DNA from 3 places in the Actinoplanes sp. NPDC051537 genome. Region 3 is predicted to be linked to each of the others. Evidence: riboswitches for the same ligand, from Rfam matches in the RefSeq annotation. Region 3 holds a riboswitch; each other region holds the start of a gene.
The links. Region 3 has a riboswitch for S-adenosylmethionine ahead of ACZ6TB_RS44450 (aminotransferase class V-fold PLP-dependent enzyme). Riboswitches for the same ligand answer to the same signal wherever they lie in the genome.

Region 1 (9,861 bases), on a different contig from region 3:
CTCCCGCCGAACATCCTCGAGCGCGGCCTGCAGTTCGTGGCCGACTCGTTCGCCCACACGTTCACGGTCGGCTGGATCCTCATGCTGACGGTGTTCATCCCGATCGCCTTCCTGCCCCGCAAGCGGGAGGCCGCGCCCGCGGCCCCGGCCGGCGGTGACGGCGAGGTCGTCGAGCCCCCGGTGATGATCCACTGAGCCGGACGCTCGCCGGCGGACAGCGGTGCCGAGTCCTGATCTTCGATCCGGGATCCGGCACCGCTTCGGTCGTGCACGAGAGCACGACGGTCCTGTTCGAGGCGCCGAACTGGGCCGCCGGCGACCGGCTCGTGCTGAACGGGGACGGGCTGCTCTGGGCCCTGTCGCTCGACGGGACGCCGCCGGTGGAGATCGTTTTCGACGAGCTGCCGCCGCTCAACAACGACCATGTTCTCGGGCCGGACGGGCTCGTCTACATGTCGGCCGACGACGGGCACGTCTACGAGGGATCGCTGCGCGGCGGCGCCGTCCGGCGGGTCACCCCGGATGACGGTTTCCTGCACTTCCTGCACGGGGTGAGCCCGGACGGGTCGTCCCTCGCCTACGTCGGCATCACGCCGGGGGAGTGGACGTCGGGCACGCTGTGGACCATCGGGACCGACGGTTCCGGCAGTCGGCAGCTGACCTTCGGGCCGGGCGCCGACGACGGGCCGGAGTACTCGCCCGACGGCGAGTGGATCTACTTCAACACCGAGCGCTTCGCCGGCGCCAACGCGCAGATCGCCCGGATTCGTCCGGATGGCACCGGATTGGAGCAGCTCACCTTCGACGAGCGGGTGAACTGGTTCCCGCATCTGGCCGGGTCCCGGGCGGTCTACCTGAGCTTCCCGCCCGGGACGGCGGGGCATCCGGCCGATCTGCCGGTTCGGCTGCGGCTGGTCGACGGGGACGACTGGCGGTCGGCCCGCACGGTCGTCGAGCTGCCCGGCGGCCAGGGGACGATCAACGTCAACAGCTGGTCGCCGGCCGGGGATCGGTTCGCGTACGTGGACTACCCGATCACCCGGTGACCCGGTCGGCCTCGATACGGACGATCAACCGGACCTGATCGCGGCCGCCGAACCACGGGTAGGGGCGGCCCAGGTACCGCTGGGACAGCTCGTCGATGTGCTCGGCGGCGCCGTGCTCGGTCACCTCGAGCACCCGGCCGCGCACGGCGACGTACCGGCTGGGGTGCTCGGGGTCGGCGACCGCGAGGGCCACCCGCGGGTCGCGCTCGATGTTGCGGACCTTCTGGTGCCCGCGCACGGTGTTGATCACGACGTGCTTGCCGTCGGTGTCCGCCCAGACCTCGGTGATCTGCGGCGAGCCGTCGGGCATGAGCGTCGTGAGGAAGCAGAGGCTGGGCCGGCGCAGGAGCTCGACCAGGTTCTCGGGAAGATCCACGCGCCAACTGTAGGCCGGGCGCCGATCAGTCCTCGACGCGGAAGCCGATCTTGAGCCGCACCTGGTAGTGCGCGACCTCGCCGTCCACCACCTGCCCGCGGATCTCCTGCGTCTCGAACCACTCGATGTTCCGCACGGTCTGCGCCGCCTTGGCGATCCCGGTGCGGATGGCGTCGTCGATGCTGGTCGGGCTGCTGCCGACGATCTCGCTGAGCCGGTACACGTGGTTGGTCATGTCACCCTCCTCAAAAGCCAATCCCACCACGCCGTGCCGGTTCGCCGCATCGTCTCGCGCGGGTGGGTGCCGCCCTCGTCGGTTCCCGGCCGCATCGCGAAGCGGGTGGCGACGGCGATCGCACCCCACGCGAGCGCGACGGTGAGCGCCACGATCGCCAGAAGCCCGAACACCGAGAAGTGGGGTACGGGCGAGCCGGTCAGCGCCCGGCCGAAGCCGGCCAGGGGCGGGATCGCGGCCGCCAGGCCGAACAGCAGCGCGGCGGCGACGACGATCCGCGCCTCGCCGGCCATCATCGCGCGGACCTGGCGCGCGGCGGCTCCGGTCAGTCGCAGCGCCGCGAACTCACGGGCCCGATCCACGGTCGCCATCACCAGCGTGTTCACCACGGCGATCGCGATGTAGCCCAGCAGCACGACCTGGAACAGCAGGTTGAGCGCCCAGTCGCCGTCGCCGCCGGTCCCGGGCGGCGCCGGGAACGCCTCCCGGCCACCGACCTCGACCGCGGGGTACGCCGGCAGGCCGCCCCCGTCCGCCGACCGGACCAGGATCGCGGCGTCGACCCGCGCGGTGGTGTGCGCGAGGACGAGGTCGTGGGGCAGGGTGACGTCGCCGAAACCGAGGCCGTTCTCGTAGATCGCCACCAGCCGCGGCCGGACCGGCGTGCCGTCGCCCAGATGCATGTCGACCGTCCCGCCGAGCCGGGCGTGGACGGTCCGCGCGGCGACCCGGCTCAGCGCCACGGCCTCGCCCCGCAGGCCGGCGATGTCGCCCGCGAGCACGGCCAGGTCCATGGTCTCGCCGAGTCCCTCGGGTGCGACGCCCTGCGCGGCGTAGACCTTCGTCACGGTGCTGTCCTCGGACGGAAAGGTCACCAGCACCCGGGTACGGGCCACCGGCGTCGCCGCAACGACGCCCGGCGCCGCGCGCACGGCGTCCACCAGCCCGGGCGGCAACCCGGCGCCGGACGACGCGGTCAGCACCCGATCGGCCCGCAGTCCCTGGGCGACCTGGTGACCGGCTCCGGCGATCGTCGTCGACGCGGCGAAGACCTGCACGGCGGCGAGGGCCACGCCCATGGCCAGGGGTGTGGCGGCGGCGCTGAGCCGGCGCCCGCCGGCGCGCGCGTTGGCCAGGGCGAGGAAGCCGGCGGCGGTGGACGGCCGGTTCACCAGCCGCCCGAGCAGCCGGACGGCGCCGGCCATCAGCAGCGGTCCGAGACACGCGAGCGCCACCACGAACAGGAGAACCGCGCTCGCGGCGGTGTCGGCGACGGAGTCTCCGGCCGACGCCACGTCGCCGAGCGTCACCAGAAGCCCGAGCGGGACGAGCAGGAGGCCGATGGCCGGCCGGATCCGGCCGATCCGCCGGGGCTCGATCGGGATGTCGCCGAGCGCCTCGACCGGGCTGACCCGGGCGACCCGCCGGGCGACCAGGCGACCGGACAGCCGGGCGCTGATCATGCAGAGCACCAGGGCGGCCAGGACGGGCAGGACTCCCCACCGGATCGGGAAGTCCGGCGGCATCGCCCCGGCCCGGACGAACACCTCGCGCATCACGATCGCCAGGGCCGCGCCGGGGAGCGCGCCGGCCAGCCCGCCGGCGAACGAGACCAGGGTCATCTCGGCACTGATCATCCCTTGTACCTGCCGGGGCGTGGCGCCGACCGCGCGCAGCAGGGCCAGCTCCCGCCGGCGCTGCCGCACCGACAGCGCGAGGGTGCTCGCCACCACGAACACCACGATCAGCACCATGGTCCCGCCGAACGACGCCGCCGATTCCACCACCAGGCCGCGGGCGTCGCCGACGTCGAGGAACTCCACGTCGCCGCGTCCCTCGCCAGTGGCCACCACCGCGCCCGGCACGGCGGCCCGGACGAGCGTGGCCAGCCGCCGCGGGTCGGCGCCGGGCGCGGCGAGCACGCCGATGGCGTCGACCCGGTCCGGCCGGCCGGACAGCTGGGCCGCCCGTGCGTCGGTGAAGAAGAGCGCGGACTGCCGCCGCGACCCGCCGACCACACCCACCACTTTGTACGACGAGGGGACCGCGCCGGCGACGATCCGTACCGTCGCGCCGGGCGCCAGGCCGCGCCGGGCCAGGCCGGCGTCCACCACGACCTCGTCCGGCGCGGCGGGCGCACGGCCCTCGCCGAGCCGGAACGGCGCGAGTGCGGCCGCGGACCAGCCGTGCCCGAACGCGGGAACGTCCTCCCGGACCGGCAGGCCCACCGGCACGCTCACGTCGCCGATCGCGGACCGGACGCCGGGCACGGCGGCAACGGCGGCGACCCGGCCGGCGGGGAGCGTGACCCGCTCGCCGAAGCGGACCGAGGAGCTCTCGTCCAGCCGGAACGACTGCGCCCCGCCGACGACGACCGCCGCGCCCGCGTACCGCTCGGGGGCGACGCCGCTCGCCAAGCCGGACTGCAGCAGGGTTCCGCACGCGGTGATCACCGCCGCACCGGCGGCGATCGCGACGAAGGAGCCGGCGAAGCCGCCCTTCCGGTCCTTGATCGTCTTCCAGGCCAGGGACAGGTCCCCGGGCATCGGCACGGCGAGCCGGATCAGCCGCCGGATGCGGCGCCTCACCAGTCGCCCAGGTGCGTCATGCGGGCCGCGATCTGCTCCGGCGCGGGCCGGCTCAGCTCACCCGCGAGCCGGCCGTCGGCCAGGAACATCACCGCGTCGGCGTGGGCGGCGGCGACCGGGTCGTGGGTGACCATCAGCACCGTCTGCCCCATGTCGTCCACCACCCGCCGCAGCAGCTCGAGCACGTGCCGCCCGGTGCGGGTGTCCAGCGCGCCGGTCGGCTCGTCCGCGACCACCACCTCCGGCCGGTTGATCAGCGCGCGGGCGATCGCGACCCGCTGCTGCTGGCCGCCGGAGAGCTCGCTCGGCCGCCGCGCGAGGTGATCGCCGAGGCCGACCGCGGCCAGCGTCTCCCGCAGCAGCGCGTGGTCGATCCGGCGCTCGGCCAGCCGCAGCGGCAGCGTGACGTTCTCGGCCACGGTCAGCGCGCCCAGCAGGTTGTAGGCCTGGAAGACGAAGCCGATCCGATCCCGGCGCACCTCGGTGAGCGCGGCCTCGCCCAGGCGGGACAGCTCGACGTCACCGAGCCAGACCGCGCCCGAGGTCGGCCGGTCCAGCCCGGCCGCGCAGTTGAGGAACGTGCTCTTGCCGGACCCGGACGGGCCCATCACGGCGGTGAACGTGCCGCGCCGGAAGCCGGCGGTCGCCGAGTCGAGGGCGCGTACCGCGTTCTTCCCCGACCGGTAGTGCTTCGACACGGCGTCCAGGCGCAGGGCGTACGGCTCATTCGTTGATCTCACGCCGTCCGACGCTAGGTTCCGGCGAGGCCCGGGCCGATACCCCGGACCACCGGATATGGACTACAGCTAGCTGTAGTGACGCGGGCGTCGCCGAGCGGGCAGACTCGGCACGTGTCGAAAACGGGGCGGTGGCTGCGGGTGCGACGGGCCGGGGTCTACCTGCTGGGCTCGTTGTTCTCCGGCGTCGTCACGGTGCTCGCGCTGCCGCTGCTGTGCGTGCCGCGGCTCGCCCGGCTCTGGGCGGGCTGGCATCGGGAGCGTGCGGGGCGGTTGCTCGGCCTGCCGCCGGCATCGCCGGCCACCGCGGGCGCGGGCGCGGCGGAGCTTCGGGCCGGCGCGGGCGCGGGTCCGACCTCGCGGGCGCTGCTCTGGCTGCCGGTGCAGGCGCTGACCGGGGTGGCGCTCGGCCTGCCGGCGCTGCTCTGCGTGGGCAACATCGTGGTCGCGGTGATCGCCGCCTCGCTCTGGTGGGCGTTCGGGTCGCGGGACGGGCCGCGGCTCTTCGTCGACGTGCCCGTGCACGGCTGGGCGACCGCGCTCACCCTCGGTCCACTGCAGATCGTCCTGCTCGCCTTCCTCGCCTACCTGTGCTTCCCGCCCATGGCCCGCGCGCACGCCCGGGTCTGCCTGGCGGTGCTGTCGCACACGACCGACGAGGAGCTGGCCGAGCGGGTCGCCGTGCTGACCCGCACCCGCGCCGACGTGCTCGACGCGCACGGCGCGGAGCTGCGCCGGATCGAGCGCGACCTGCACGACGGCACGCAAGCCCGGCTCGTGGCCATCGCGATGCGGCTGGCCGTGGCCCGCCAGGCCTTCGCCGACAACCCGCGCGACGAGCAGTTCGTGGCCGACCTGCTGCGGGACGCGCACGAGGGGACGGAGGAGGCGATGACCGAGTTGCGCGAGGTGATCCGCACCGTCTACCCGCCGATCCTCGCCGACCGGGGTCTCGACGGCGCGCTGACGGCCGTGACCTCGCGCTGCGGCGTGCCGGCCCGGCTCGACATGGGCGACCTCGGGCGGGTGCCGGCGGCGGTCGAGGCCACGGTCTACTTCGCGGTCGCCGAGGCGCTGACCAACGTCACCAAGCACAGCCGTGCGACCGCGGCCGGCGTCCGCGTCAGCCGCACCGCCGACCGGCTGTCGGTGGTGATCACGGACAACGGCACCGGCGGCGCCGACGATCGGCGGGGGACCGGCCTCGACGGGATTCGTCGCCGGGTTCTCGCGCTCGACGGCGCCCTCGCCCTCGACAGCCCGGCCGGCGGCCCGACGGCGATCACCGTGGAGCTGCCGTGCGGGTCGTGATCGCCGAGGACAACGTCCTGCTCTCCACCGGGCTGGAACTGCTGCTGGGCCGGGCCGGCTTCCGCATCGCGGCCGTCGCCGAAGACGCGGACGCGTTCCTCGCCGCCGTCCGGGAGTATCGGCCCGACGTCACGATCGTCGACATCCGGCTGCCGCCGTCGTTTCGTGACGAGGGCATCCGGGCCGCCCTCCAGGCGCGCCGGGAGCACCCCGGCCTGCCGGTCCTGGTGCTGTCGCAATATGTGGAGCAGCAGTACGCCGCCGAGCTGCTCGCCACCGCCGGCGGTGGCGTCGGCTACCTGCTCAAGGACCGGGTCAGCCGGGTCGACGAGTTCGTCGACGCGCTGCGCCGGGTCGCGGCCGGCGGCACCGCGATGGATCCCGAGGTCATCGCCCAGCTCGTCCGCCGCGCCGGCGACCCGATCGACGCCCTCACGCCGCGCGAACGGGAGGTGCTCGCCCTGATGGCCGAGGGACACGACAACAACGCGATCGCCCGCCAGCTGGTCATCACCGACAACGCCGTCCACAAACACATCGGCAACATCTTCGCCAAGCTGGGCCTCACCGTGACCGACAGCGGCCACCGTCGCGTTCTCGCCGTTCTCGCCTACCTCAACGCCGCCGGTCCTGCGCCCGCCTGAACGCGCGGCCGCCGGGGTGAGTGGTTCGCCCCCGGTTGCGGCGGGGCGGGCGCTGGCGGGCGGCGCTGGCGGGCGGGCGCTGAGGGCGGGCGCTGGCGGGCGGGCGCTGAGGGCGGGCGTCGCGCAGCGGGCGTCGCGCGGCGGTGGAATCGCCTTGCGCGGCGAGCGCTGTGGATGCCAAGGTGTCGGCAGGTCATGAGTGCCAGCGTTCAGCCCCGGCTTGCTGGCCGGCAACCCTCCTTTCGCGGGCGGGGTGCCCCGGGTGAGGACCGGGTCCGGCGCACGGGGCGCCGGGCAAGTCGCGAATGGAGCGTTGCCATGCCCTTTCCCGCTGCCGTCACGTCGTCGCCCGTTCTCGAGGGCGACCGGCTGCGTCTCGAGCCGCTCGACCGGCGCCACGCCGCCGACCTCGCGCTCGCCGCCGAGGAGAGCCGGGACGCGTACCGCTTCACCTGGGTGCCGCGGGCCGAGGAGGCCGGCGACTACATCGAGGAACAGCTCGGGCGGGCCGCGACCGGGTGGCTGATGCCGTTCGCGCAGATCTGGCGCGGGCGCGCGGTCGGGGCGACGGCCTATCTGGACCCGCGGCTCTGGCCCGGCCGCGACGAGCTCTTCGCGGTGGAGATCGGCTTCACCTGGCTGGCGGCCTCGGCCCAGGGGACCGGCCTCAACACCGAGGCCAAACACCTGCTTTTCGGGTACGCGTTCGAGCAGTGGCGGGTCCAGCGGGTCGACCTGAAGACCGACGCCCGCAACGGCCGCTCCCGGGCGGCGATCGAGCGGGTCGGCGGCCGGTTCGAGGGCGTGCTGCGCTCGTTCGGCCGGTCGTGGGCGCCCGGAGAGGAGGGCCGGCTGCGCGACTCGGCCATCTTCTCGGTGCTGGCCGCGGAATGGCCCGCGATCAAGGCCGCCGGCCGGAAGCCTTAGGCTCACACCATGGCGAGCCGGATCGGGGACATGATCGTCGACTGTGCCGACGCCGAGCTGCTGGCCACCTTCTGGTGCGACGTGCTCGGCTACCGCGTCTTCGCCCGGGACGACACCGGCGTGGCCATCCGCGGCGCCCCGGCCAGCCCCGACATCCTGTTCATCCGGGTGCCCGAGCGGAAGACGGCGAAGAACCGGCTGCATTTCGACGTGTGCCCGACCGACCGCTCCCAGGACGAGGAACTGGCCCGCCTGGTCGCCCTCGGCGCGCGCGAGTCGTCGATCAAGGGCAGCGGCTCGTGGGTCGTGCTCGAAGATCCGGAGGGCAACGAGTTCTGCCTGATGGCGAAGCGGATCCCGGCCGAGCCCGAGCCGTTCCACGAGGCCTGACCGGTGCGGATCGCGGCCTGCCAGACCCCGGAGATTCTCGGCGACGTGGACGCCGCGATCGCCGTGGTGCGCGACTTCGCGGGCCGGGCGCCGGATGCCGACCTGCTGCTGTTCCCGGAATGCTTCCTCCAGGGATATCTGGTCACCGAGCAGCACGTACGCGGGACGGCCCTCGAACTGGGCTCGCCCGGGCTCGCGGACGTCGTCGCCCGCCTCCCGGAGCGGCAGACGCTGGTGCTCGGGATCATCGAGCGGCGGGGCACGCGGTTCTTCAACACGGCGCTGGTGCTCCGCGGCGGCCGGGTGCTCGGCGCGTACCGGAAGATGTTCCTGACCCGCGGGGAGTCGGTGTTCACGGCGGGCGACGGCTATCCGGTGTTCGAGTGCGCGGGCGTCCGGTTCGGCCTGAACATCTGCTTCGACGCGCAGTACCCGCAGGCGGCGCGGGCGGTGGCGGCGGCCGGCGCCCGGGTGGTGCTGCATCCCGCGCAGAACATGATGCGGCGGGAGAGCGCCCGGTGGTGGCAGCATCGGCACAACGAGTTGCGTGCTCAGCGCGTACGGGAAACCGGTTTGGCCTGGATTTCGGCCGATGTGACCGGCGAGCGTGACGGGTCGCGCCTGGGTCTCGGGCCGACCGCCGTGCTTGATCCGACGGGGCGCGTCGTGGCGCAGGTGCCGGCGGGCGAGGTCGGCTTCGTGACCGCCGACATCTAGACGAGCGGATCCTCCTCGTCGTCGCGGAGCTTGGCCGCCCAGCACAGCGCGCCGCCCCAGGTGTTGGCGAAGATGGCGGCGCCGAGGAAGACGCGGCGCTCGGCCCGGCTGTTGGCCAGCCACTCGGCCCGCGTGACCTGCTGGTAGCGGTCGCCACGAAGCTTGAGGGCGTAACCGGTGTCGGTCCGCACCGAGTTGCCGGCGGGATTGGCGGCCATGCCCGAGGCCATGATGGCGAAGCCGAGCAGCGAGCCCACGATCAGGCCGGCGCGCACGCCGTTCGGCAGGCGGGTGACCAGCTTCCAGTCGCCCTGCCCGCCCTCCTCGGCGATGGCGAACAGCCCGCCGACCGCGGCCGGGATCGCGCAGGCCAGCGCCGCCCACACGAGCAGCACGCCGGCCCGGGGACCGCCGTGCACGGACGCGTCGATGACCATGGGCAGGCAGACGAGAATGCCCACGATGGACCAACCCGCGGTGATCGCCATGCCCGCAGGGTAGGCCTCAGAGGCGAACGGCGGCGCGGACCAGGCCGGCGAGGGCGCGGGACCGGCTCTGCGGGGGCCAGGCGATCACCGTGGTCACGGCCGGGGCGTCCGGCACCGGTACGGCGACGAGCCCGTGACTCAGCTGACCGCGGCACGACTCGGGCAGCACCGCCGTCGTGCGGCCGAGCTGGATCAGCTGCAGCAGCTGGGTGTGGTCGTGCACCTCGGGGCCCGGCCCGTCCGGATAGGAGCCGTCGCGGCACGGCCAGCGCGGCATCGGCAGGTCGGGAATCGCGGCGAGGTCGGCCATCGACAGCGACGACCGGGTGGTCAGCGGGTGGCCGGCGGGCAGCACCGCGACCTGGCCCTCGGTCTGCAGGTCCTCGACGTCGAAGCCGGTGG
Region 2 (9,861 bases), on a different contig from region 3:
CGAGCATGCCGGTGAAGGTGAGCACCCCGGTCGAGAGCACCGTGAGCGGCGCCGCCACGGCCAGGCCCAGCGTGTCGGTGGTGAGCAGCAGCGGCAGCGCCTGGGTCACCACGCCGAAGAGCGCGAACCAGAGCCAGAGCGGGCGCAGGCGGTAGGCGACCAGCCACCAGACCGTCCGCGGCGACGGCCGCGAGCCGGTGGCCGCCTCGGCGAGCGCGACCGCCACCACGCCGGCCAGGCAGATCACCAGCGGCAGCGCCGAGACCGTGAAGTAGGCCAGCCACATCAGCGGGAGCAGCAGCAGGCCGAAGCCGCCGAGCAGATCGGAGAGGGCGGGCGCGGCGATCACGGTGTCGTCGACCCGGCCGACGAAGAAGTGCATGGGCACCGCGGCGAGCGCGCCGACGGCCAGCAGCAGGGTCGCGCAGCGCCGGAGGACGCCCCGGGCGCGAGTGATCACGGGGACCGGGCCGGGCGGCGGGACCAGCGGGTCGTTCTCGTCGAGAATCAACGCCGCCGGGTGACTCAGCTCGGCCGTACGCGACTCGGGGTCCCACGGGTCGGCGGCCGTCACCACCGGGCCCTCGACCATCGTGAAGCGGTCCTCGCCCTCGTCCATCGACACACCTTGCCCCAACCCGGCGCCGGTCCGCCACCCGTCCGGTTCCGGCCAAGCGGGTTGCCGCCGACCCCGGCACAGGGTAGGGAGAACACCGTGAACAGCTGGCGCGTGCACCGGGTGACCGTCGACGACGCCGCGCGGATGCGTGCCCTGCGCCTGGAGATGCTGGCCGACACCCCGCTCGCGTTCCTCGAGACCCTCGCCCAGGCCGCGGCCCGCCCGCACGAGGCCTTCCGGCGGCGCCTCGCCCAGGCCGCGACCGGCTGCCAGACCGCCCAGTTCGTGGCCGACCCGGGCGGCCGGGGCCGGCTGATCGGCCACGCCGGCGGCACCGTCCTGCCCGAGGAGCCCGAGTCGACGGTGGTGTTCGCGGTCTACGTGACGCCGGCACACCGCGGCGGCAAGGTGCTGGCCGAGCTGGTCGAGGCGGTGGCCGCCTGGTCCCGCTCGTGCGGCCGGGAGAGCCTCATGCTCGAGGTGGTCGTCGGCAACGGGCGGGCCGTTCGCGCGTACGAGAAGCTGGGATTTGAAGACACCGGCGAGCGCGTGCCGCATCCGGTGCTCCCCGCCCTCACCGAGCTGCGCATGCGCCGGCGCATCTGATGCGGCGGCATCACCTGCGCACCGCGGTCACCGCCGCCAATGCCACCACCGCCGTGGGCCTGATCGTCGCCGTGCTCGGCGGCGCCCGGGTCCGGCGCGGCCGCGACGGCATCCTGATCGGCGAGAACTACCGCCGCAAGGCGCCGCCGGCCACCTGCTTCACGGTCGGCTCGGTGATCATGTGCCGGCGCAGCGCCGAGTGGCTGCTCGCGGACGAGCGCTCGGCCCTGTTCGGCCACGAGAGCCGGCACGCCGGGCAGTACGCGTGGCTCGGACCGCTGTTCTGGCCCGCCTACTGGACGGCCTGCCTGTGGTCCTACACGGCGACCGGCTCGTGGGGCGCCCACAACGTCTTCGAGCGGCGAGCCGGGCTCACGGCCGGCGGCTACCCCACCGACCTGCCGCTGCGACCATGGCTCGCGCGTCTCAGAGGTCCCGCTGCCAGAACAGAACCGACTCCACCGGCCGGAAGCCCATCGCGCGATTGATCCGCATCATGTGCTCATTGGTCGCGGCGTTGAAGGTGTCGATCTCCTCGACGCCCGGCCGGTAGGTGCGGACCTGGGCCAGGTTGGCCAGCTTGATGAGCAGGCCGAGCCGGTGGCCGCGGTGCCCGGGCGCCACCAGCGTGGCGTTCTGCCAGGCGTGTGCCGGCCGGTAGGACGAGCAGTTCATGGTGGTCCAGGCGACCAGCCGCTCGCCCCGCAGGGCGCCGGTGTGGAACGTGCTCCGGCCCCGCCGGGCGCGGGCCGCCTCGTCCGCCCGCAGCCGGTCGGCGTCGATCCGCTCGGGTTCCCGGTCGAGGTCGCCGGTGGGCGCCTCGGTCAGGAAGGTGCTGTCCAGGGCCGCGGCGTCCTCGATGATCTCGTCGGGCGCCACGCCGGTCCACTGCACGAGGTGATAGCCGGTGGCCCGCTCCCACGCCTCGGCCAGCTCGCCGTCGAGCCGGGCCTGATCGCCCGCGCGCACGTCGAGCCGGCTGCGGATCTCCTCCAGCCCGGCCCGCGCGCCCATCGCGGTCGCGAAGGACGACCCGTCCGGGTGACGCTGGATCGTGCGCCCGACGAGTCGCACCCGGCCGTCGGCTCGGGCCCGGTCGACGGCCAGCTCGTAGAGGGCCCGGCCCACGCCCCGCCGCCGCGCGGACGGCAGCACCCGCAGCTCGACGTCCAAAGTGCCCAAATTGTCGGCTTGAGAGAAGGCGAGCTCGAGGTGGCCGACCGGCTCGCCCGCGAGGCGCGCCAGGTAGTGCTCGACCGCGTAGCTCGCGGCCGGCGTCGCCACGGTGGCCGCGAACGCCGCCGGCGTGAGCGGCTCGATGTCACCGCGGTCGCGGACGGCACAGGCGCGGTAGATCTCGTAGGCGTCGGCCGCCGAGACGAGCGGGCCCGTGGAAAGCGTCATGGCCGCCACCCTCGCGGGTCGACGGCCATGACGCGAACGAATTTGGTCGGGAGGGTGGACGCACAGCGCCTCCGGCACTGGGGTCGTTGGGCACCTCGAGAGATTGTCGCCAAGCTCGAAAGGTGAGGGGCCTCGTACGGCGTCGGCCCTCCCGCAGAGAGCATCTTGCCGACGCTGAGATGCCCGCGCAAGTCCTCCGGGGATGGAATCTTCAACTATTGGCAGACAGTCGATTACCGACAGTCATCCCAGCAGGCCGGCCTCTCGGGCCCCGCGCAGCGACGGCTTGATCTCATGAGTGGGTCCGACGAGCCCCGCCACCGCGTCCAGGGTCTTGAGTCCCTCGCCCGTGTTGTAGACGACGGTCTCCTTGTCGGGGTCGAGCTTGCCGCTCGCCACCAGCTTCTTGAGCACCGCGACGGTGGTGCCGCCCGCGGTCTCGGCGAAGATACCGGTCGTCTCGGCGAGCAGCCGGATGCCGGCGCGGATCTCGTCGTCGTCGGCGTAGTCCATCCAGCCGCCGGTGCGCCGGACCGACTCGATGGCGTACGCGCCGGCCGCCGGGTCGCCGATGTTCAGCGATTTCGCGATGCCGGTCGGCTTCACCGGGACGATCTCGTCGGTGTCGTTGTGCAGCGCCACCGCGATCGGGTTGCAGCCGGCCGACTGGGCGCCGAAGACGGTCCAGCCGCCCTCAGGCGCGGTGGCCAGGCCGATCTCGACCAGCTCCGAGAACGCCTTGTCCACCTTGGTGAGCAGCTCGCCGGAGGCCATCGGGATGACGACCTGGGCCGGGATGCGCCAGCCGAGCTGCTCGGCGACCTCGTAGCCCAGCGTCTTGGAGCCCTCGGCGTAGAACGGGCGGACGTTCACGTTCACGAACGCGGTGTCCTCGAACTCGTCGGTCTCGACCAGCTCGCCGCAAAGGCGGTTCACGTCGTCGTACGAGCCCTCGATCGCGACCAGCTCGCCGCCGTAGACCGCAGTGGTGATGACCTTGCCCTGCTCCAGGTCGTACGGGATGAAGACGATGCTGGGCACGCCGGCCCGGGCGGCGTGCGCGGCCACCGAGTTGGCCAGGTTGCCGGTCGAGGCGCAGGCGAAGCGGGTGAAGCCGAGGCCGCGGGCGGCGGTGAGCGCCACCGACACGACCCGGTCCTTGAACGAGTGGGTCGGGTTGGCCGAGTCGTCCTTGACGAACAGCGGCGCGCGCAGCCCGACGGCGGCGGCCAGTGCCGGCGCGCTCACCAGCGGGGTCAGGCCGGGGTCGAGGGTGACCCGGGTGGCCGGGTCCTGGCCGGCGGGCAGCAGCCCGGCATAGCGCCAGATGTTCTGCGGTCCGGCCTCGATCTGCTCACGGGTCACCCGCGCGAGAGCGGCCTGGTCGTAGGCCACCTCGAGCGGGCCGAAACACTCGTAACAGGCATGCTGGGCGACCAGCGGGTATTCGGCGCCGCACGCGCGGCAGACGAGGCCACGGGCCGGGGAGTCGGTGGCAGAGGGTGTGCTGACGGCAGACGTCATCGAGGCCTTCCTCTCATCTTTCCCCGCGGCGACCTGCCGGGCGGGGACGGAATTAGCACCTGCCGCGTGCGGCCTCGTCATCGAGACAAACACGGTGGTTGCCGGGGCTTCATCGGGCCGTTCCCTCTGCCCCTCTGGATGAGGTATTCAGTTGTGTTTCCAACACCTTACGTCGCCCTCAGGAAAAGGCGATCCCGGTATCCCGAGGTGTGAGCGACCTCCCTACGAGGTGATGTCCTTCCGGGTGAACCGCCAGAACGCCAGCGACCAGAACAGCGTGGCGTAGCAGACCGCCGCGATCGCCCCCTTGACCAGGTCATCCACCTGTGGCGGGGTGGAGAGCAGGCCGAGCCAGGCGTCGCTGTAGTGGGTCGGCAGGCCGACCCGGATGCTGCCCAGGGCGGTGATCTGGTCGAGGATGCTGGAGAGGATCCAGAGCAGCACCGCGCCGCCGACCGCGCCCAGCGCCGCGTCGGTCAGCACCGAGAGCAGGAACGCCAGCCCGGCCACCACCATCATGATCACGGCGAGGTAGGCGACGATGCCGAGCAGCCGGAGCAGCCCCTGGCCGGGCGGGATGGCGGCGGCCACCGTGCTGCCGAGCGGGTGCCAGCCGTACCGCAGGGTGCCGACGAGCAGGCCGGTTGCGGTCAAGATCAAGAGCGCCAGCAGCGCGTACGCGAGAGCCACCACCAGCTTGACCGCCAGCAGCCGCGCCCGTGGCACCGGGATCGCCAGCAGATAGCGCAGGCTCCCCCAGCTCGCCTCGCTGGCCACCGGGTCGCCGCAGAACAGCGCCACCACCACGACCAGCAGGAAGCCGGCCGAGACCGCGAGGCAGAACAGCGCGAAGTTGAGCCCGCCCGAGGTGGCCAGGTCGACCAGGCTGCCGAACGCCCCGCCGCCGTTGTTGTCGTCGCCGCCGTTGCCGCCGCCGAACTCGAACGCGACCAAAATGATCAAGGGCAACAGAACCATGAAACCCAGGGCCAATTGGGTACGCCGACGCGTCGCCTGCCGCTTGACCTCGGCCCACACCGGCAGCGTCGCCGACGCCCGCCATCCCACCGCCCCGCCCACCGCCCTGGTACGGACTGAAGGCTTGCCCGCTGCCGCGCTCATCGGTCCCCACTTCCCCGCGAGTTGTCGCCGACCAGGGCCAGGAACGCGTCCTCGAGCCGCCGGCGCGGCACCACCCGGTCGACGTCGACGCCGGCCCGCACCAGCGAGGCCACCACCTCGGCCCGGGGTGTGCCGTTCATGTCCACGATCAGGCCGGACGGCCCGTCCGGGGTCACCGAGCGCACGCCCAGCTCTTCCAGCACCCGGGAAGCGGCCGGCACGTCGGAGACGTCGAGCAGCACCGACGGCGACTCCCCGACGATGTCGTCGACCGGGCCCGACGCCACAATCCGGCCCTTGTTGACCACCACGGCGTGCGTGCAGGTCTGCTCCACCTCGGCGAGCAGGTGGCTGGAGACCAGCACCGCCCGGCCGTCGGTCGCGTAGCGCTTGAGCACCCGGCGCATCTCGGCGATCTGCGGCGGGTCGAGCCCGTCCGTCGGCTCGTCGAGCACCAGCAGCTCGGGCAGGCCGAGCATGGCCTGGGCGATGGCGAGCCGCTGACGCATGCCGTGGCTGTACTTGCGGGTCTTGCGGTGCACCGAGTCGCCGAGGCCGGCGATCTCGAGCGCCTCCTCGAAGTGCGCGTCCGCCTCGGGCCGGCCGGTGGCCTGCCAGTACGCCTTGAGGTTGTCGTAGCCGCTCAGGTGCGGCAGGAAGCCGGGGCCCTCGACCAGGGCGCCGACCCGGGACAGGATCGGCGCGCCGGGCGTCAGGCGGTGGCCGAAGACCAGCGCGTCGCCGCCGGTCGGCATGGTCAGGCCCATCAGCACGCGCAGGGTGGTGGTCTTGCCCGCGCCGTTGGGCCCGAGCAGGCCCACGACCTGGCCGCGCTCGACGGTGAAGCTGATCGTCTCGACGGCGACGAAGCCGTCCCCGTACGCCTTGCGGAGGTCGCGCACCACCAGCGGCGTGTCCGCGTACTCCGCGAGAACCTCGTCGTGCCGGCGGCGCCGCAGCTTGCGGCGCACGAGCAGCACCACGGCGAGGCCGAGCACGATCGCCACGATCAGGCCGGCCAGCACGTATCGCCAGATGGTCTGCGGGTTGGCGATCGGGGTCCCGACGACCGTGGGCAGGGTGACCGTGGAACCCACCGCCACGGTGTAGACGGCCGGCCGCGCCGGGGTGAGAAACGCCTGATCGCTGGTCGCGACCGCGACCCGCAGGGAGTGCCCGACCTCGATCTGCCGGACGATCGCCGGCAGCGTGACCGTCACCTCGGGCGCCTTGTCGATCGTGGCCGGCAGACCGGTGAGGCGGACCGGCGCGACCAGGCCCGCGCTCAGGGTCTGCACGCCCGACTCGTCGACGTCGTAGAGCTTGACGAAGAGCGTCGCCTCCCCGGTCGGCGAGGCCGCCCGCAGCCGGACCGCCGGCGCGCCCGCCACCTGGATCGCGCCGTCGAGCGGCTTGGACGTAAATGTTGCGTATTGCCCGGGGATATCCCCGGCCACGCCGCCGAGCAGTTCACTCAGCCGACCGCCGGCGCCGGGCAGGGAGGACAATGCGCCGGGGTTGCCGTTCGGCGGATTCGCGATCGGTTGCGCCGCGCCGGCGAGCGCGACCTGCGTCGTCTCCGTTCCGCGCAGCCCCGGATAGGCCTTCGTCGAGTACCCGTTGGTCACCAGGCCCCGGTCGAGCGCGCTGAAGCCCGCGACCCGGGAGTAGGTGAAGCTGTTCTCCGGCGCCGCGCCCTCGCCCTTCACGTAGTGGTCGAGCCACTGGACGGTGAGGTACTTCACCCGGTCCTGATCGGTCTGCGGACCGGCGCCGCCGTCGTGGCCGCCGGTGAACCAGGCCACCCGCACCGGCGTGCCGTTGGCCGCGATGCCGCGCGCGTTGGCGTCCGCCTCGGAGAGCGGAAAGAGCGTGTCGACCTCGCCCTGGATCAGCAGCGTCGGCGCCTTGATCTTGTCGAGCACGGTGGCCGGGCTCGACCGGCGCAGCAGGGCCAGGGTCGCGGCGTCGGGCTCGCCGGCGGCCGCGAGCTGGAGATAGGCCGCGCAGACGTCGGCCGCGAACCGGCCGCACGCGGGGTCGGCGGCCGGCGCCGCGGCCTCGGCGTCGGGCTGACCGATCGCGGCGCCGTTGCCGAAGTAGAGCCCGGCCCAGCCCTTCTTGAAGACCCCGGTCGCGGTCGTGTCGGCGGACTGCGGCAGGAACACCTTCGTCAGGTCGTTCCAGGTGATCGACGGGACGATCGCGTCGACCCGCCGGTCCTGGCCGGCCAGCATCAGGGCCAGGCCGCCGCCGTAGGAGCCGCCGACCACGCCCACCCGCGGGTCGCCGGGCGCGTCGAGGCGCACCTCGGGCCGGGCCGCGAGCCAGTCGAGCAGGCCCTGCGCGTCCTTCACCTCGTAGTCGGGGCTGTCCAGGTGGATCTGCCCGCCGCTGCGGCCGAAGCCCTGGGCCGTCCAGGTCAGCACCGCGTAGCCGCGGTCGGCGAGGGACTGCGCGTCGTCGCTCACCGAGTCCTTGGTGCCGCCGAAGCCGTGCGCCAGCAGCACGGCCGGCACCCGCCCGCCGCGGTCGCGCGGCAGGTAGAACCGGGTGTCGAGCTCGACCGGCTGCCCGCCGGCCGGGCCGGAGCGCACGGTGATCCGCTGGTCGGTCGCCGTCCAGCCCGGCGTGTCGGGCCACACCGCCCAGCCGACGAGCGCGGCGACCAGCACGAGGACCACCGAGCCGGCCACGATCCGGCGACGAGTGACCGCTTGGCGCAGCCGGCCCGAGAGTGACATGCGGCCAAAGCTAGCCGCCCGGATCTGAGCCTCGGCTGTGAACCGTCTCAGCCGTCTCAGCCGTGACCGCCGTGACCGCCGTGACCGCCGGGCCAACCGGGCCAACCGGGCCCACCGGGCCCACCCCCTCCCCCGCCCTGTTGGGTGGGCGGCCAATCTACGGCGGGGGTACGACAACTTCGGTGACTCATCCACAGCGCGACGTCCACAGCGCGACGGCGATAGCGTGTATCACTGTGTCTCCCGAACTCACGCTGACCGTCACGCTGCGGCCGGCGGCCCTCGACGCCCGCCGCGGTATTGTCCGCCTCCACCCCGAGGTGATGGCCGCGCTGGCGATCAACCCCGGCGATCCGGTGCGGCTGGCCGGCGCCCGCACGACCGCGGGCGTGGCCGCGCGGGCCGAGACGGGCGCGAGCCGGGCGCTGCTCTACGCCGACGACCTGACCATCGGCAACCTCAAGATGCGCGACGGCGGCCAGGTCACGGTCGCGCCGCTGCCGGTGGTCGAGGCCCGCCGGGTCACGCTCACCGGGCCGCCCGAGATCGTCGCCGTGGTCTCCCCCGAGATGCTGCGGCTGGCCTTGCTCGGCAAGGTGGTGAGCGCCGGCGACGACGTCTCGCTGCTGCCGCAGGACGTGCTGCCCGACGCCGGCAACCGGTCGCTGGTCGAGGCGGCCCGGCGCAGCCTCGCCAACCGGGTCGGCTACGGCTGGACCAGCGCGCTGCTCGCCGTCACCGCCGTCGACGACACCGACGCCGCCCTGGTGACCATGGACACGGTGGTCGGCTGGGCCGACGGCTACCACACGACCGGCGGCACGGCGTCGACCCCGGCCGTCCGGGCGGGCGCGCCGGCCGCCACCGATCCCGAGGTGCCGCCGCCCAGCCTCGACGACCTGCCCGGCCTGCGGGCTCAGGCCAAGGAGCTGGAGGAACTGCTCGACCTCGGCTTCCACCACGGCGAGGTGCTGGCCCGGCTGGGCACGAAGGTCTCGCTCGGCGTGCTGATCTCCGGGCCGTCGGGGTCGGGCAAGTCCGCGCTCGTACGGGCGGTGGCCGCCGCCGTGGGCGCGCGGGTGCTGCCGGTCTGGGCGCCCTCGCTGGCCGCGCTCACCAACGACGCCGCCGCCCAGCAGCTGCGCGCCCTGGCCCGCGAAGCCCGCGGCGAGAGCCCCTCGGTGCTGCTGTTCTCCGACGTCGAGGCCCTCGCGCCGCGCGACGAGCCGGGCCCGCTCGCCACCGTCTTCCACCAGGTGCTCGAGGAGACGGTCCGGGCCGGGGTCGCGGTGATCTGCACGACGAGCCGGCCCGAGTCGGTCGACCCGTCGCTGCGCGCGCCCGACCTGCTGGCCGTGCAGCTCGCCGTGCCGCTGCCGGACGCGGCCATGCGGCGCGAGCAGCTCGGCGTGCTGACCCGCGGCATGCCGCTGGCCGAGGACGTACGGCTGGACGACGTCTCCGGCCGTACGCCCGGTTTCGTCGCCGCCGACCTCGGCGCCCTCGCCCGTGAGGCCGGCGTCCGCGCCGCCCTGCGGCAGAAGGAGGCCGAGTCGCCGACCGTCACCATGGCCGACTTCGAGGCCGCGCTCGACGTGGTCCGTCCCACCTCGATGGCCGACTCCACGCTCGAGGTCGCCGCCGTGACCCTCGACGACGTGGGCGACCTCGCCGACGTCAAGCAGGTGCTCACCGAGTCGGTGCTGTGGCCGCTGACCTATCCGGACACGTTCGCCCGGCTCGGCGTCTCCCCGCCCCGCGGCGTGCTGCTCTACGGCCCGCCCGGCTGCGGCAAGACGTACCTGGTCAAGGCGATCGCCGGCACCGGCAAGGCGAACGTGC
Region 3 (9,861 bases):
TTCAGCAGCGCGTGCGCGTCGGCGTCGCGCAGCCCGGTGACCTCGAGCCCGGGCAGGGTGAGCAGCGTCGTCTCGCGGTCACGGGTGCCGAACAGCAGCGCGACCGACTCGGCCAGCAGGCGCCGGGCGACGAAGGTCAGGGTCTCGGCCGAGGCGCGGTCCATCCACTGCACGTCGTCGACCACGCAGAGGATCGGGACGCTTTCGGAGGCCTCGGAGAGCAGGCTGAGCACGGCGAGACCGACGAGAAAGCGGTCGGGCGGATTTCCGGTACGCATCCCGAGCACCGTCCCGAGAGCGGCCCGCTGCGGCTCGGGCAGCCGGGGCAGCAGGTCGAGCAGCGGCGCGCACAACTGGTGCAGGGCCGCGAACGCCAGCTCCATCTCCGACTCGACGCCGGCCGCGCGCAGCACCCGCATCCCGGCCGCGCCCCGCCGGGCATAGTCGAGCAGCGCCGTCTTGCCGACGCCCGGCGCACCGTGCACGACCAGGACACGGCTCTCCCCCGCCCGTACGGCCGCGACCATCCGATCGATCGCGGCGCACTCGCGGCGCCGTCCGAGCAGCTGCGTCCCGCGTTTCGTGGCCCTCGCCCCCCACCACTTCCCCCGGGCGTAATCGTGGTCCACTTCCGCCGCGAAGAGAAGGGCCGCCTAGGCTGTGATCATGAATTCGAGGGCCGTCCGGATCGGTGTCCAGATCCAGCCGCAGCATGCCGACTACCGCGCCATCCGCCGTGCCGTCGCCGAGGCCGAGGACCTGGGCACGGACATCCTGTTCAACTGGGACCACTTCTTCCCGCTGTACGGCGAGCCGGACGGCCTGCACTTCGAGTGCTGGACGATGCTCGCCGCGTGGGCCGAGCAGACCTCGCGCGTGCAGATCGGCGCGCTGGTCACCTGCAACAGCTACCGCAACCCGGAGCTGCTGGCCGACATGGCCCGCACCGTCGACCACGTGAGCGACGGCCGGCTGATCCTGGGCATCGGTTCCGGCTGGTTCGAACGCGACTATCAGGAGTACGGGTACGAGTTCGGCACCGCCGGCGGCCGGCTGGACGACCTGGCCGTCGCCCTCCCCCGCATCGAGTCCCGCTGGTCGAAGCTGAACCCGCCGCCGACCCGCGACATCCCCGTCCTGATCGGCGGCGGCGGCGAGAAGAAGACGCTGCGCCTGGTCGCCGCCCACGCCGACATCTGGCACAGCTTCGGCGACGCGGCGACGATCGCCCGCAAGACCGAGATCCTCCACCGGCACTGCGCCGACGTGGGCCGCGACCCGTCCGAGATCGAGATCTCGGCGGCGGTGTCCGGCAAGCCGGCCGACCAGGGCCCGGCCCTGCTCGACCGCGGCGTCACCCTGTTCACCGTCGAGGCCGGCGGCCCCGACTACGACCTGTCCTCGCTGCGTCAGTGGCTCGCCTGGCGGGACGAGATCAACGGGTAGCACCGCCCCGGGCTCTCGACGTGCGCGTTGTGTCCCAGCCCCGCCAGCGTGACCGTCCGCTCGTCGTCGCTGTTCATCGGGTCGTGCTCGCCCCGGGCCAGCGTCACCGGCGCGGACGATCCGGCCAGCAGGGCCGCCATGTCCGGGGCGCCCACCCCGAAGGCTCGCGGGTCCAGCGCGAGCCGCCACCGGCCGTCCCGCTCGTGGATGCCGTTCGCCGCCGGCTCCGTCAGCCCCGCCAGGCCCGACACGCGCAGGTAGCGGGCGGCGGCCTCGTCGCGCGAGCCGAACCACTGGACCGGGCGCCCGGCCAGGGCCCGGGCCCGGGCCAGCTCGTCGTCGGTCCAGGCCACCTTGATGCCGAGCCCGACGACGGCGGCCACCTCGGTGCGGGCGGCCAGGGCGAGGGCGACGACGCCGCCGAGCGAGTGCCCGAACACGACGGTCTGTCTCCCGGCGAGCGGGCTGACCGCCGCGGCGAGGGCGTCGAACGTGTACTCCGGCAGCGGCGCCGAGCCGCCGTGGCCGGGCAGGTCCGGGGCCAGCCAGCGTCCCGGCCAGCGCTCGGCGAGCAGTGGCCGCCACCCGGACCAGACGTCGGCGGTCGCACCCAGCCCGTGCAGCAACAGCAGCAGCGGCTCGCCCCGGCCGCCGCCCGTGACCCGCAGCCCGCCGTCAGACATCCCCGACCTCGATCACCCGCGTCGCCGGGGCGGCATCGCCGGCGCGCCGCCGCAACTCGGCCCGGTCGGGGTCGGCCATGAAGGACTCGTAGCCGGCCCGGTCGCGGAACCGGATCAGATGCACCTCGGCCGCGCCGTCGACGCCGCGGGTGCGCCGCTCGAGGACGCCGCCGTGCCGCGGCAGCAGCTCGAGCACCTCGTCCTCGTAGCGCCGCCCCGCCGCGGCCCGTCCCGGCGCCATCTCGACGATCGCGGCCAGCAGCAGTCCGTCCGTGCTCATGCCAGCAGAACCCCCAGCGCCCCGAGAAGGCTGTCGATGTCGTCGGTCGTCGTGCCCAGGCCGAAGCTTGCCCGCAACAGGCCCGCTTCGCCACAGCCGGCGTTCCCGGGAAGGCCGGCCAGACGCCGGACCAGGGGGTGGGCGCAGAACTGGCCCGCTCGCACCCCGATCCCGAACGTGTCGGCCAGCTTCTCCGCGACGGCTACGGGGTCGCGGCCGGGCAGCGCGATGGAGACGATGCCCACGCGCTCGACTTCCTCTGCGGCCGTACCGAACAAACTCACCTCGACCGCGCCGGGCAGGTGCCGCAAGCCCTCCCGCAGGCGGGCGAGCAGCTGCTGCTCGTGCGTGTGCAGCGCGGCGCGGTCGGTCTCCAACAGCGCCGCGCACACCGCGCCCAGCGCGACCGCGCCCAGCAGGTTCGGAGTGCCGCCCTCGTGCCTCGCCGGGCCGGTCGCCCAGCGCACGTCGCCGGCCCGATCACCGACCCACGCGCTCGCCCCGCCGCCGGCCAGATACGGCTCGGCGCGATCGAGCCAGTCCGCGCGGCCGGCGAGCACCCCGGCCCCGAACGGTGCGTACAGCTTGTGCCCGGAGAGCGCGACGTAGTCGGCGTCCAGTTCGGCCAGCGACACCGGCGCGTGCGGGGCGAGCTGGGCGGCGTCGACCGCGATCCGGGCGCCGTGCCGGTGGGCGACCTCGGCCAGGGCCCGCACCGGCCACACCTCACCGGTCAAATTGCTCGCTCCCGTGACCGTTAGCAACGCCGGTCCGCGCAGGTCACGCAGCGCACGGTCGGCCGCCGTCACCGCCTCGGCCGGCGACGAGGGCGCGGGCAGCCGGAGCACCGACGGCCAGGGCAGCAGGTTCGCGTGGTGCTCGCCGTCGAAGACGACCGTGGTCGTGCCCGGCGGCAGGGCGCGGGCCAGCAGGTTGAGCGCGTCGGTGGTGTTGCGGGTGAAGACGACCTGGTCAGCGGGCCGGCAGCCGAGGAACGTGGCGACGACGGCGCGCGCCCGCTCGTACTCCAGGGTGGACGTCCGCGACCGCGGGCCGGCGCCGCGGTGGACGCTGCCGTAGGTGGGGAGCAGGTCGTTCACGGCGTCGGCGGCCACTCGTACACAGGGCGCCGTCGCGGCGTAGTCGAGGTGGACAAATCCGGCGCCGATGACATCGAGGTCGGCTGTTTGCACGGCGAGGGACACGGACATACCTCCGCAAAAGGGGACCCTCTCGCGGGTCCGCGCTTGCCCGCGCCGGTCGGCGAAGGCCCGGTCCTCACCCGGGGCACCCCATCGCGGATGGAAGGGTTGCCGGTCAGCAAGCCGGGGCTGTGCGCTGACACTCATGACCTGCCCGACAACGTACCAAATAAGGTGGTCGCCATGTATGCGCAGGAGTGGGCCGAGTGGCACGCCGCGGTCGAAGGCCGCCGGTCGGCGCCGCACGGGTTCCTCTCGATCACCGGGATGTACTGGCTGACCGCGTCGCCGCAGCGCTTCGACGACGTGCCGGGCGCATGGTCGGTGACATCGAACGGCGTAACCGTCACGCTGAGCTCGGGCGAGATGCTCACCGTGGGTGGGGTGCCGCTCGCCGGTTCGCACGACTTCGGCGCGGTCGACGAGGAGGGCGTCGACGCCGCGTTCGGCGATGCCGTCGCCGAGATAGCCCGGCGCGGGTCCGGCTACGTCCTCCGGCCGCGCCATCCGGACAACAAGAGACGGCTGACGTACGCGGGGACGCCCGCATTCCCGCCCGACGAGCGGTGGATCGTTCCAGGCCGCTGGACCGCGTTCGCCGCGCCGGAGACGGTCACGCTGGCCACGGTCGTCGACGGCCTCACCGACGCGGACGAGGCCGCCGGCCGGGTCGACTTCGAGATCGCCGGCGTGCCGCTGAGCCTGCTCACCTTCGCCGGCGGCCCGGGCGCGCTCACCACGCTGTTCTCGGACACCACGGCGGGCGTCACCACGTACCCCGCAAGCCGCCGTTTGCCGATCCCCCAGCCCGCCGCCGACGGCACCGTGCTGCTGGATTTCAATCGCGCGACGAACCTGCCGTGCGCCTACACGGATTTCGCCACCTGCAGCCTGGCGCCGCCGGAGAACCGCCTGCCGGTGGCGATCGAGGCCGGGGAGCAGATCCCGCTCGATCGCCGCTAGCTCTCGCCGCTCATCGGCCGCTCGCGCCGCCCGCCCGCTGCTGGCGCCGCCCGGCGCTTGGGCCGCCCGGCGCTTGGGCCGCCCGGCGCTTGGGCCGCCCGGCGCTTGGGCCGCCCGGCGCTTGGGCCGCCCGGCCGCTTGGGCGCCGCTTGCCGGCCTTTGGTGCCGCTCGCCCGCCGCTAGCGCCGCTCGCCGGTGATGTATCCCTCGAGGTTGCTGCGCTCGGTCTCCAGCTCGTCGATGCGGTTCTTCACCACGTCGCCGATGCTGACCACCCCGACCAGCCCGCCGTCCTCGAGCACCGGAACGTGCCGGAACCGATGATCGGTCATGAGCCGCGCCACGTCCTCGATCGCCGCTTCGGGCGACACCGACCGAACGCTGACCGTATGGATCCGGCTCACCGGCTCCCCCAGAACCGCCGCCCCCCGAGCCGCGAGCGCCCGCACCACGTCCCGCTCGCTGACGATCCCGTCGACCCGGCTGCCGTCCCCCGACACGATCACCGCGCCGATCTTGTGCTCGGCGAGAAGGGCCAGCAGCCGGCTGACGTCCGAGTCCGGCGTCACGGTGACAACCTTGCTGCCCTTGACGCGGAGAATGTCGCTGATACGCATCTTGCTCCCCATCTCGTCCGATCCGCGGAAGCCGCCGGGCGGGCCGTCCGGTAAGGGGCAGCCACGCCGCGTTGCGTGCATATGCCTAGATGCAGTCAATCACGTCCCAATGTCAAGAGCATCGAGATGTCAAGCCCGCCCAAGACTCACCCAGCGGCCGCCGTTGTCGTTTGCTCGCCGCTTCACCCCGCCCGCACCGCCTTGCCCCCGCCCGCGCCGCCTTGCCCCGCCTCACACGGCCACCGCAACCCACCCGCGCCGCGCCACCCCGCCGCGCCTCCGCAGCCCACCGCGCCACGCCGACCGCGCCGCCTCACACGCTGCCGCGCCGCCTCACAGGCCACCGCAACCCACCCGCGCCGCGTCGCTCCCGCGCCGCCTCACACGCCGCCGCAACCCGACCGCGCCGCGTCGCCCCCGCGACGCCTCACACGCCGCCGCAACCAACCTCGCCGCGCCGCCCGCGCCGCCTCACACGCCGCCGCAGGCCGCCCGCGTCGCGCCGGGGCGCGTGGCTTCACCGAGGCGCTGCTTCCCACCCACCTCGTGCTTCTCACCCACCTCGCACTGCCCGCCCCAGCCACAGCCACAGCCACAGCCCTACTCCACCCCACCCGTTACTGGGTGGGATGGAGTACAGCAGGCAGCTACGACAATTTCCGGGAACTATCCACAGCGCGGAGCGCATGAGTAAGCAGAGCGATGCCGAGCCCGACCAATCCCGACGGCGAGCCGCGCATATAGGTAAGCAGAGCTGGACGGCCGCGTTCCAGCCAGGACGGCGGCGCAATCGGCCCAGCGCCAACCAAGCCAAGAGCAAAGAACGAGCCCAGCGCAGAGAACGAGCCCAGCACAAAGAACGAGCCCAGCACAAAGAACAAGCCCAGCACAAAGAACAAGCCCAGCACAGAGAACAAGCCCAGCACAGAGAACAAGCCCAGCACAAAGAACGAGCCCGGCGCGCATAGGTAAGCAGAGCCGAAGCACCTCAGCCGGGATGACGGCGCAACCGGCGCAACGCCAAAGCGAGCTGCAACCGCAATCGCCCCGGTGGCAACCGCACCGCCCACCCCAGCAGATGCTCGGCCTGAGCGACCCGGTCCTGCAACGTCGAATGGTGCAGCCGCAGGACGGACGCCGCAGCCCGCAGGCTCGGCGCCTCCGCGAAGGCATGCAACGTCTCGAGCACCCAAGGCGCCGCGGCGACAGCATGGTCCACCGCGCGCAGATCGGGCACCTCGGCGTCGACCGGCACCGCCGCCAGCAGGGCGAGGGCGCCCAGTTCCTCGTACCGGACCACGGCCGCGCCCGGGTCCTCCGGCGACCCGTCCGCCGCGAACCGCAGGGCCACCCGGGCGGCGGCGTACGACGACGGAAGGTCGAGCGGCGCCACCGCCGGCCCGATTCCGGCGCGGCCCGGCGGCGGCGGGGACGCGCCGGGCGGCAGAATCAGCGGGCCGCCGGGCAGGGCGATCGCGTGCAACCTCGGTGCGGCGGCCACATTCAAAAGGCGCAGGGCCTGATGGCGTACGTCCGGAGCAGCCGACGCGTCGACGATCAGCTCGATCGACGCCGGGTCGGGGGTGGGGGCCCGGCCTCGGGTGCGGTCCAGCACGGCGCGGGCCGCGCCGGCGGCTCGCTCGAGGATCATGGCTTCCACCGGGCCGGGGGCGCCGCGGCGTTCCAGGCGCAGGGCGGCCGAGCCGTCTGGGGCCACCGGGACGCACATCCAGCGCGGGTCGGGTGGGGTCGGGTCGGGGGCGGCGGTGCCGTCGGGGACGACGCGGACGTGGACGCGGCGGGCGGCGTCGTCCAGGCGGGCGGGGCAACCGGCCAGGACGGCGGCGCCGCGTACGATCGCCTGGATTCCGGCCTTGTTCTCGGTGAGGTTGTCGAAGTAGGCGATCACCCGCAGCGCGGCGCCGGCGTCCGCGTCGAGCGCCGCCAGCCGCACTGCGAGGTCCTTCACGCTTCGCTCCCCGGCTAGCCGTTGAAGAGGCGGTCGAGCCAGCGTACCCGTGCCTCGCGCGCCTCCCGGCTGAGTTGCGCCTGCGGCACCAGGCTGTCGAAGCCGTGGAAGCCGCCCGGCCAGACGTGCAGCTCGGCGCGGCCGCCCGCCTGCCAGATGCGGGTCGCGTAGGCCACGTCCTCGTCGCGGAACGTCTCGGCCGAGCCGACGTCGATGAACGCCGGCGGCAGGCCGGACAGGTCGGTGGCACGGGCGGGGGCGGCGTACGGCGAGACGTCCGCCCCGCCGCGGCGCGGGCCGAGCAGCGCCGTCCAGCCGAACTCGTTGGCCCGCCGGTCCCACACGCCGAGGCCGGCCATCTGGATCGCCGACGGGGTGTCGTTGCGGTCGTCGAGCATCGGGCAGATCAGCATCTGCCCGGCCAGCTCCGGACCGCCCTCGTCGCGGGCCCGCAGGGCGAGCGCCGCGGCCAGGCCACCGCCCGCGCTGCCGCCGGCGACGATCAGCCGGGACGGGTCGAAGCCCAGCTCGCCGGCGTGGGCCGCGGTCCAGAGCAGGCCGGCGTAGCAGTCGTCGACCGGGCCGGGGTGCGGCGTCTCGGGCGCCAGCCGGTACTCGACCGAGACCACCATGAGGTCGAACCGCTCGGCCCAGTCCAGCATCTCGACGACGCCCATCCGCCGGTCGCCGATCACCATGCCGCCGCCGTGCACGTGGTAGACGCAGCCGACCGTGCCCTTCGGCGCGACCGGGGCGCAGATCAGCAGGGTGATGTCGGGGTCGTCGCCGAGGCCGGGCACCGCCCGCTCCTCGAACCGGAACGCGCCGCCGCGCCGCAGGTCGTCGTCGGACGGCATGGCCAGCAGCGTGCCCGAGCGCATGACGGCGATGAACGCGGGGTCGATCGTCTCCGGCAGCACGAACGGGCTGACGGCGAGCGCCGCCGCGAGTTCCGGGTCGAACGGTGGCGGGGTCGGCAGGGTGGTCGTCACGGGCGGGCCTCCTGGTGAACGCGATGTGACCGCTGTCACCAGCATGAAACCGGTGGGCCGCGGTGCCGAGCGCCACGCGGCGGAACTTACCCGCCGAACGGCGGGACGCCTAAGTTGCTAACTACCGGAAACTCATCGAGGGAGCCCGAGATGGAACTGCACGAGCAAGCGGCCATCACCAGCGGCAACGACTTCTGGTCCAGCACCGCCGCGGGCGACGTCCGGGCGATCACCCTGACCGACGGACCGCATGGCGTACGCCTCCAGAGCGGCGACGATCTGCTGACCGGCCGGCCGGCGACGTGTTTCCCGCCGGCCGTCGCGTCCGGTTCGACGTGGGACCCCGAGCTGCTGCGCCGGATGGGCGAGGCGCTCGGCGACGAGTGCCGGGCGATGGGCGTGCAGGTGCTGCTCGGGCCGGGCATCAACCTCAAGCGGACGCCGCTGGGCGGCCGCAACTTCGAGTACTTCAGCGAGGACCCGCTGGTGGCGGGCGTGCTCGCGGCCGCCTGGGTGCAGGGGCTCCAGTCCCGCGGGGTGGGTGCGTCGCTCAAGCACTTCGCCGTGAACAGCCAGGAGACCGACCGCATGCGGATCAGCGCCGACGTGGACGAGCGGTCCCTGCGCGAGCTCTATCTGCGGGCCTTCCAGCGGGTCGTGACGACCGCGCAACCCTGGACCGTGATGTGCGCCTACAACCGGGTGAACGGCGTCTACGCCAGCCAGCACCACTGGCTGCTGACCGAGGTCCTGCGGGACGAGTGGGGCTTCCGTGGCGTCGTCGTGTCGGACTGGGGTGCGGTGGTGGACCGGGTCGAGGCCGTGCGTGCGGGTCTCGATCTGACGATGCCGGGTCCGGACCCGGCCGGGGACCAGGCCCTGATCGACGCGGTCACCCACAATCTCCTTCCGGCCGGGACCCTGGCGAAGGCCGCCTCGCGCGTGCGCGACCTGGTCGAACGGTCCGTGAAGGACAAATCGGACGGCTACCACCAGGACGCGCACCACGCCCTGGCCCGGGAGATCGCCGCCCGCGGCGTCGTGCTGCTCAAGAACGAGGACGGCGTCCTCCCCCTGCGCGCCGAGGGGCAGCGCATCGCGGTGATCGGCGAGCTCGCCCGCACCCCGCGCTACCAGGGCGGCGGCAGCTCGCAGATGACCCCGACCCGCCTCGACGACGCCCTCACCGCGATCACCGAGGCCGCGCCCGGCCGGGTCACGTTCGCGGCCGGCGGCGACGAGGCGGTCGAGGCGGCGCGCGGGGCCGACGTGGCGGTCGTCTTCGCCGGCACCGAGCAGGAGAGCGAGGGCGCCGACCGCGAGTCGCTCGACCTGCCGGCCGCGCACCGGGAGCTGATCGGCCGGGTGGCCGCGGCCAACCGGCGTACGGTCGTCGTGCTCTCGAATGGAGCGGTGGTCATCACCAAGCCGTGGGATGCCGATGTCGCCGGATTGATCGAAGGCTGGCTGCTCGGCCAGGCCGGCGGCAGCGCCGTGGCCGACGTGCTCTTCGGCCGGGTCAACCCGTCCGGCCGGCTCGCCGAGACGATCCCGCTCCGGCTCGCCGACCACCCGTCCTACCTGGACTTCCCGGGCGAGGCCGGCCACGTGCGCTACGGCGAGGGCATCCACGTCGGCTACCGCGGCTTCGACGCGCGCGAGCAGGAGGTGGCCTACCCGTTCGGCTTCGGGCTTTCGTACACCACGTT

Region 1: linked by a shared signal. The riboswitch ahead of ACZ6TB_RS12110 (GNAT family N-acetyltransferase) and the one ahead of ACZ6TB_RS44450 (aminotransferase class V-fold PLP-dependent enzyme) in region 3 are both predicted to bind S-adenosylmethionine.
Region 2: linked by a shared signal. The riboswitch ahead of thrC (threonine synthase) and the one ahead of ACZ6TB_RS44450 (aminotransferase class V-fold PLP-dependent enzyme) in region 3 are both predicted to bind S-adenosylmethionine.

Annotation. Positions count from the first base shown of each region.
Region 1 is NZ_JBVJIU010000004.1:506,840-516,700, forward strand. It holds gene ACZ6TB_RS12070 (DHA2 family efflux MFS transporter permease subunit) at 1-195, shown strand, start outside; gene ACZ6TB_RS12075 (TolB family protein) at 267-1,046, shown strand; gene ACZ6TB_RS12080 (PPOX class F420-dependent oxidoreductase) at 1,036-1,422, opposite strand; gene ACZ6TB_RS12085 (dodecin) at 1,448-1,657, opposite strand; gene ACZ6TB_RS12090 (ABC transporter permease) at 1,654-4,245, opposite strand; gene ACZ6TB_RS12095 (ABC transporter ATP-binding protein) at 4,242-4,985, opposite strand; gene ACZ6TB_RS12100 (sensor histidine kinase) at 5,097-6,293, shown strand; gene ACZ6TB_RS12105 (response regulator) at 6,281-6,937, shown strand; SAM riboswitch class IV at 7,129-7,244, shown strand; gene ACZ6TB_RS12110 (GNAT family N-acetyltransferase) at 7,256-7,864, shown strand; gene ACZ6TB_RS12115 (VOC family protein) at 7,874-8,254, shown strand; gene ACZ6TB_RS12120 (carbon-nitrogen hydrolase family protein) at 8,258-8,971, shown strand; gene ACZ6TB_RS12125 (hypothetical protein) at 8,968-9,459, opposite strand; gene ACZ6TB_RS12130 (LysR family transcriptional regulator) at 9,476-9,861, opposite strand, start outside.
Region 2 is NZ_JBVJIU010000012.1:311,771-321,631, forward strand. It holds gene ACZ6TB_RS29575 (hypothetical protein) at 1-619, opposite strand, end outside; gene ACZ6TB_RS29580 (GNAT family N-acetyltransferase) at 764-1,225, shown strand; gene ACZ6TB_RS29585 (hypothetical protein) at 1,225-1,713, shown strand; gene ACZ6TB_RS29590 (GNAT family N-acetyltransferase) at 1,652-2,629, opposite strand; gene thrC (threonine synthase) at 2,873-4,153, opposite strand; SAM riboswitch class I at 4,164-4,298, opposite strand; gene ACZ6TB_RS29600 (ABC transporter permease) at 4,376-5,275, opposite strand; gene ACZ6TB_RS29605 (alpha/beta fold hydrolase) at 5,272-8,019, opposite strand; gene ACZ6TB_RS29610 (AAA family ATPase) at 8,256-9,861, shown strand, end outside.
Region 3 is NZ_JBVJIU010000027.1:56,460-66,320, reverse strand. It holds gene ACZ6TB_RS44470 (ATP-binding protein) at 1-629, opposite strand, end outside; gene ACZ6TB_RS44465 (LLM class F420-dependent oxidoreductase) at 667-1,446, shown strand; gene ACZ6TB_RS44460 (alpha/beta fold hydrolase) at 1,410-2,129, opposite strand; gene ACZ6TB_RS44455 (hypothetical protein) at 2,122-2,409, opposite strand; gene ACZ6TB_RS44450 (aminotransferase class V-fold PLP-dependent enzyme) at 2,406-3,620, opposite strand; SAM riboswitch class IV at 3,648-3,762, opposite strand; gene ACZ6TB_RS44445 (DUF1684 domain-containing protein) at 3,795-4,574, shown strand; gene ACZ6TB_RS44440 (CBS domain-containing protein) at 4,754-5,191, opposite strand; gene ACZ6TB_RS44435 (hypothetical protein) at 5,839-6,126, opposite strand; gene ACZ6TB_RS44430 (helix-turn-helix domain-containing protein) at 6,180-7,160, opposite strand; gene ACZ6TB_RS44425 (alpha/beta hydrolase) at 7,175-8,152, opposite strand; gene ACZ6TB_RS44420 (glycoside hydrolase family 3 C-terminal domain-containing protein) at 8,303-9,861, shown strand, end outside.